3 regions of the Solibacillus sp. FSL R7-0668 genome follow, and region 2 is predicted to be linked to each of the others. Evidence: predicted binding sites of a transcription regulator. Region 2 holds the regulator's gene; each other region holds the start of a gene.
What was found. The regulator Rex, encoded in region 2, represses fermentation and respiration genes when NADH is low (regulators of the CRP and FNR family bind a similar motif). The targets are predictions, from matches to a motif close to TTGTGAAATATTTCACAA.
Positions count from the first base shown of each region.

Region 1: a site for Rex is predicted at 1,590-1,607, ahead of MKX47_RS11325 (DUF1641 domain-containing protein). Genes of this name have one in related genera too.
Region 3: a site for Rex is predicted at 1,093-1,110, ahead of MKX47_RS16340 (formate/nitrite transporter family protein). Genes of this name have one in related genera too.

Region 1 is NZ_JBBOUU010000001.1:2,297,624-2,299,900, forward strand. It holds gene MKX47_RS11320 (NAD(P)/FAD-dependent oxidoreductase) at 1-1,073, opposite strand, end outside; gene MKX47_RS11325 (DUF1641 domain-containing protein) at 1,112-1,534, opposite strand; gene rarD (EamA family transporter RarD) at 1,959-2,277, opposite strand, start outside.
Region 2 is NZ_JBBOUU010000001.1:3,585,109-3,587,385, reverse strand. It holds gene MKX47_RS17850 (ABC-F family ATP-binding cassette domain-containing protein) at 1-1,018, opposite strand, end outside; gene MKX47_RS17845 (redox-sensing transcriptional repressor Rex) at 1,148-1,780, shown strand; gene tatA (twin-arginine translocase TatA/TatE family subunit) at 1,864-2,100, shown strand; gene tatC (twin-arginine translocase subunit TatC) at 2,118-2,277, shown strand, end outside.
Region 3 is NZ_JBBOUU010000001.1:3,274,874-3,277,150, reverse strand. It holds gene serC (3-phosphoserine/phosphohydroxythreonine transaminase) at 1-1,029, opposite strand, end outside; gene MKX47_RS16340 (formate/nitrite transporter family protein) at 1,336-2,106, shown strand; gene MKX47_RS16335 (zinc ribbon domain-containing protein YjdM) at 2,218-2,277, shown strand, end outside.

The DNA of each region.
Region 1 (2,277 bases), 1.3 Mb from region 2:
GCGATTCCGTCTTTACGTCCTAAAGAACCTAAAGTACCAGAGTTCGTGAATTGGAATGCTTTCATGTCGTGACCTTTAATTTGAGCGAAGATGTTGTAACCAGCTTGCTCACCTTGTTGCCATGCTACTTGAGCTGTTGGTGCGTACGTTGGACGGTCACCTGGGTTTGGAATGTGCGCAGAAGCATCACCAAGTACAAATACATCTGGGTGAGATGTAGATTGTAGGAAATCATTGATTGTTGCTTTACCGCGGTCACAGTTCAGACCTGATTCACCAACTAATGGAAGTGGCGCAACCCCACCAGTCCATACTAAAGTGTTTGCTACGATTGGCTCACGGTCTTTTAATTGAATGACATTGCCTTCAACACCTGTTACAGGAGTTGAAGTGATGAATTCAACACCGCGTTTAGCTAATGATTCTGTAGCGCGTTGGATTAAGTTGTCTGGGAATACTGGTAAAATCTTTGGACCAGCTTCTACTAATTTGATTTTTAAGTCTTCGAAAGGCACGCCGTATTTGGCAGCTACTTTCGGGAAGTGGTCTACGATTTCACCAACAAGCTCAACACCTGTTAAACCGCCACCACCGATAACGATTGTTGCATCTGCTTCATTTTTTGATTTTGCATATTCTGCAATGCGCGCTTCGATGTGCTCACGGATTGCGTTTGCTTCGTCAACAGTTTTTAAGACAAATGAGTTTTCCTCTAAGCCTGGGATACCGAAGAATCCTGTTTGAGAGCCTAAAGAAACAACTAATGTATCGTATGATAAAGTTTTACCATTTGAAAGTTGCACTTCTTTTTTGTCTGCGTTAAAGCTGTTTACTTTTGCGATTTCAAGGTTGATGTCTTTACCTTTAAAGATTTTTTCTAAAGATAGAGAAACCGCGCCCTCTTTAATCGTACCACCAGCTAAGCGGTGTAATTCAGTAATGATTTGGTGCGTTGGGAATTGGTTGACAACTGTAATGTTTGCCTCTAGCGTATTTAAATATTTACGAGCTGTTTGGGCAGCTAAAACACCAGCAAAACCAGCACCTAAAATAACGATATCTTTTGTTACCATGATAACATCCTCCAATTAAATTAGATTGTGCGAATTAATTAATTTGATTTTTTCTCAGCTGCTACAGCTAAAAATGCGTTAGCAAAACGTAAAGCGCCTTGAACTTGTGGGTCTTTTAACATTTTTAATAGACCAAATACACCTACTGTTTCCGTTGTTACTTCTGCGCGGTCCTTTGCTTCGATCGCTGTTTGTGCTAATGATTTTGCCGTATCTACAACTGGGCTCGCCATTTCCGTAACGGCTGCAACTGTATCTTTCTTTAATGTTTCGTCTGTAGCTACAGCTGTTGCGAAGTCATAAGCCTTTGTTAATAAAGTTGTCATTTCTGCTAACTTTGGTAAATTGTCAACTAAAGTCGTTAACGAAGCTTGTACCTCTGGCTTTAATAGTTGGTCTAATACGTCTAATTGCTCTTGAGACACAGACGCTTTTTCTACCTGATTATTCATTTCTGACATAATAACTCTCCTTTGCCAACACTTAATATTTTTTCTTTATGAAAAGTCCGAAACTATGTTTAAACTTTCACATACCATCAATAAGCTATCCTAGCACAAACATTCGGTAGATACAATTAGAAAACCGAAATAAATGACGGAAAAATTAATTTAAAGATAATTCTGAATTTTTAACAGAGTGGTGCTGACTATTTTTTTCAATCTCTGTTTATGAATTCAGCGTTTATTAATAAGAAGAAACTCGTTTTAAGTAGTTATTCTATGCACATTCCTCCGCCGAATAAACGCACGTTCGATGAAAAGTCACGATTGACCTTTACCCTATTTTCCCACCTTTTACACGTTCCATACGGGGATTTAATTAAAAAAATGAGCCTACTTAAATAACAAGTAGACTCCTTCTGTATTACTCACAATACCTTCACTAAATCGCATGTCGCTTTCTTGCTTCGACAAGTTTAGCAGCCGAGAAAATAAGCACCGCTAACCAAATGCAGCCGAAAGTAAAGAATTCTGTCGCTGTAAACGGCTCATCAAAAATAAAAATGCCGATAATTAAGCTCATCGTTGGCGATAAAAATTGGATGAAGCCCATTAAATACAGCGGGATTTTTTGTGCGCCCTTTGCAAAAAGAACGAGTGGTAATGCCGTAATAATTCCGCTGCCGATTAAGAACAGATTGGTTTTCATATCCACCTGTAAAAAGGCAATATCCGTCGTTTGCATTAAATAAATATATCCA
Region 2 (2,277 bases):
AGCCAATTGTTAAATCATCAATTGATAACACGTCATTTCCGCTTTGGCGATCGATCGTGAAGCCAAAGCTAGCACTTTTTTCATCGCCATCGGGAGAATCCATCCAGTTTGTTTTTTCTAATACTTTGCGACGTGATTGCGCCATTTTAGTTGTTGAGGCGCGGGCTAAGTTCTTTTGAATAAATGTTTCGAGCTTAGCCTTTTCATCCATTTGGCGCTCGTACATTTTTAGGTCACGCTCATAATTTTTTGCCTTTTCGTCTAAATAGGCGCTGTAATTACCGGCATACTTTGTTACTTTTGTGCGTGAAACTTCGTAAACCGTCGAGACAACTTGATCGAGGAAGTAACGGTCATGGGAAACGATTAAAATTGCGCCGTCATAGCCTTTTAAATAGCCTTCTAACCAAGAAAGTGTATCGATGTCTAAATGGTTTGTCGGCTCGTCTAGGATCAATAAGTCCGGCTTTGACAGTAATAGCTTGGCAAGTGCCAGACGTGTACGCTGACCACCTGACAGTGATTGAATTGATTTGTCATAGTCGGCTGGGAAAAACTGCATGCCGTGTAAGACAGAGCGCGTATCGGCCTCGTATTGATAGCCACCCGCATCTTTAAAATCATGCTGCAATTGATCGTATTCGGCCATAATACGTCCGTAACTTTCGCTATTTTCATAAACGGCTGGATCGGCCATTTGTTGTTCGAGTTGACGGAGCTTTTGCTCTTGAATGCGTAGCGTATCAAAAATTGTCATCATTTCGTCCCAAATAGATAGGGCTGAATCGATGCCTGCATGCTGTTCTAAATAGCCAACACGAATCCCTTTTGGAATAATAATTTCACCAGAGTCATAGCTCATTTGACCGGCAATAATTTTTAGAAGCGTCGACTTACCAGCACCGTTGCGACCCACTAATGCCACGCGGTCACGATGTTGCACCTCAAGTTTGACACCACTTAAAATTTCATCGGTAATGAAGGATTTATATAGTTGATTTACTTGTAAGACAATCATGTTTACACCTCAGTTTCTTCTATTTAGTTTAATGGATGGACACATTACACGCAACGATGGATACTTTACTTGAAGCTAGTTGTTTAGTAAGATTAAAACAATTTCTAATAGCAAGTAGGAGGAGAACGTGTGAAACCAGAAACAAAAATTCCACAAGCAACAACGAAAAGACTTCCTCTGTATTATCGATTTTTAAAAAACTTCGCAAATGAAGGTAAAAAGCGTATTTCCTCACAGGAATTAAGTGATGCAATGAAAATAGATTCGGCCACAATTCGTCGTGACTTTTCTTATTTTGGGGCACTCGGTAAGAAGGGCTATGGCTATGATGTCAACTATTTACTTGAATTTTTCCGCCAAACCTTAGATCAGGATGAAGCGATGAATGTTGCTTTAATCGGGGTCGGAAACTTAGGGAATGGTTTATTAAAATACAATTTCCAAAAAAATCATAATACTCGTATTGTGGTGGCCTTTGACTCCAAAGCACCATACGAAGGGACGACGATAAGTGACATTCCGGTATTCCATCCGGACCGTTTAGAGGAAATGTACGAGGAGTTTGGGGCAGAGCTAGCTATTTTAACAGTGCCATCACGCTCAGCGCAAATGATGACGGACCGTTTAGTACGCATGAATGCAAAGGGGATATTAAATTTCACGCCTGTCCGACTTTCTGTACCCGAGACGTTAAAGGTAATGAACATTGACTTATCAGTGGAGTTGCAGGCATTAATCTATTTAGTAAGAAATGCCGATTAGTAACAAATTGTTCACATTACTATAAATAGCCAAATGTCATTAAGTACTGTAAAATGTACATAATAATAGAGGAGGTGGCTAAAGTGGAAGTCGTTATACATTTAAATGCGATTACACCTGTAAGCCTAATTATCATTGGTCTTATTGCCTTATTAATTTTTGGTCCAAAAAAATTACCATCTTTAGGTCGCGCCATGGGAACAACTTTACGTGAGTTTCGCAGTGCAACAAAAGGGTTAACAGATGATGACGATGATGATTATAAAGCAAAAAAAACAGTCATCGAACATAAAGATAACGAAAAAACAGATGTAAAGTAAACTAAGGATGTCTTGCTATGAATCCACAAGAATTTACTGTTGTTGAGCATATGGAGGAGCTAAGAAAACGCCTATTTTTTGTGGCGATTTTCTTTGTTGCGGCTCTATTCGTAGGCTTTTATACAGCAAAACCAATTATTCGATATATTCAACGAAGCGATTTAGCTGAAAGTTTTA
Region 3 (2,277 bases), 310 kb from region 2:
GTTGTAAGCAGATGCGCGGCAGCCACCAACTGAACGGTGACCGTTTAAGCCAACAAAGCCAGCCTCTTTTGCTTCAGCTAAGAATTTTTTCTCTAATTCTTCGTCAGCTACACGGAATGTAATGTTCATTAATGAACGAGAATCCTCTGTGGCATGACCATAGTAGAAGCCGTTTGAGCTGTCGATTACATCGTAAATGTAGGCGGCTTTTTCTTCGTTGCGTTTTTCGATTACATCTAATCCACCTTCTGCTTCGACCCATTTTAAAACTTCACCTAACATATAAATACCAAATGTTGGCGGTGTATTGTAAAGGGAATTGTTTTTTACATGTGTTGCGTATTGTAACATTGTTGGAATATTTGTGTTTGCTGTTTCCAAAAAGTCTTTGCGTGCAATCACGACTGTAACACCAGAAGGACCTAAGTTTTTCTGTGCACCAGCGTAAATCATAGCAAAATTACTTACATCTACTTTTTTCGATAAAATATCAGAACTCATATCAGCAATTAGCGGAATATCGCCTGTCATTGGGAATGTTTTCCACTGTGTACCGAAAATCGTATTATTTGAAGTTAAGTGAACATATGCTGCTTCTGGGTCGATGTTGATATCGGCTACAGCAGGAATGTTTTTATAATTGTTTTCTTTTGTGCTTGCTGCTTCAACAGGTGTTCCGAAAAGTTTTGCTTCTTTGAATGCTTTTTCAGACCAAGCACCTGTTTGGATGTAGCTTGCTTTTTTGCCTTCTTGTAAGAAATTCATCGGAATCATTGTGAATTGTAAGCTAGCGCCACCTTGTAAAAATAACACTTCATAGTTTTCAGGAATAGCAAAAAGCTTACGTAAGCGTGCAATGGCCTCATTGTGCACAGCCTCAAATGTTGCACTACGGTGACTAAGCTCCATCACTGACATACCTGTACCCTGGAAATTCACTAGCTCAGCTTGTGCTTTTTGTAATACTTCAAGTGGTAATGCAGATGGACCTGCGTTAAAGTTAAATGCGCGTTTTTCTGTAACTGTCAATGGAAACACTCCTTGTGTAAAGTTAAATAATCTCTATCTTGATAATATACTCTTTTGCGATAAATGTGGGAAAATTCACGAAATTATTTTTATAAAAAACATAAAAGAGCAGAACTAACAACAAATTCACGAATTTTTGTATTGAACGAAAATCGAATGTTCGGTTTTTGTGGATTATCATTCAAATTCGTACGGATTTTTTGTTTGAATGTTAAGAAAAACACAGAAATTTCACCTTTCATCAACATGTTAGGATTGAACTTGTTATAATTTAGAGGGATCTTGATTAGAAACGAGGTATTACTGTTGAATGAAACATTTCAAGCGATTGCAGCTGTAGCGCAAAAGAAAGTAACTGTCTTAAATCGCAGTGTTATTAGTTATGTAGTATTGGCCTTTTTCGGTGGATTATTTATTGGATTTGGAATGCTGACATTTATCGTTATTGGTGGAATGCTCACGCCTGCAGAAGTGCCATCTGTAAAAATTGTACAAGCCGCAGTGTTTGGAATCGCGCTGTGCATGGTCATGCTAGGGGGTGCCGATTTGTTTACGGGTAATAATTTAGTACTGACAATCGGTGCTTTAGAAAAACGTACATCATGGATGGATTTGACAAAAATATGGACTGTTGGCTATTGTGGTAATTTTGTCGGCGCATATGTTTGCGCATGGCTACTCGTAATGACTGGTTATGTTGTCGGGGATTTAGCTACCTATGTCGAAAATGTGACGCAACTCAAAACATCAGCCGAATTTAGCGAGCTCGTGTTTCGTGGTGTCTTTTGCAATATTTTAGTATGCATGGCCGTGTGGTGCTTCTATCGGGTAAAAAGCGAAATGGCAAAAATAGCATTGATTTTTTGCTGCATCTTTCCCTTTATATTAGGCGGTTTCGAGCATAGTATTGCCAATATGATGCTATTTTCAGTCGCATCAATGATTCCCGAGGGTGCTGTCTTTTCAATTAATCATTTTTTACATAATTTAATTCCCGTAACAATTGGTAATGCATTAGGGGGCGCATTATTAGGAGTTGCCCTTTGGTTAACGGAAACTGGAAATCGAGAATACTAATCATGAAAAACAGGTGAATTTTGTAGAAATTATGTGAATTATTGAGCTAAAGTTGTTTCTTGGCGAGAAGTATGCCAGTATGGAGAGGAATAAATACTGGAGGTATGTGAAATGGTATATCCAAAATGTCCACAATGCGGCTCTGAATATACATATGAGGATGGTGCAAAT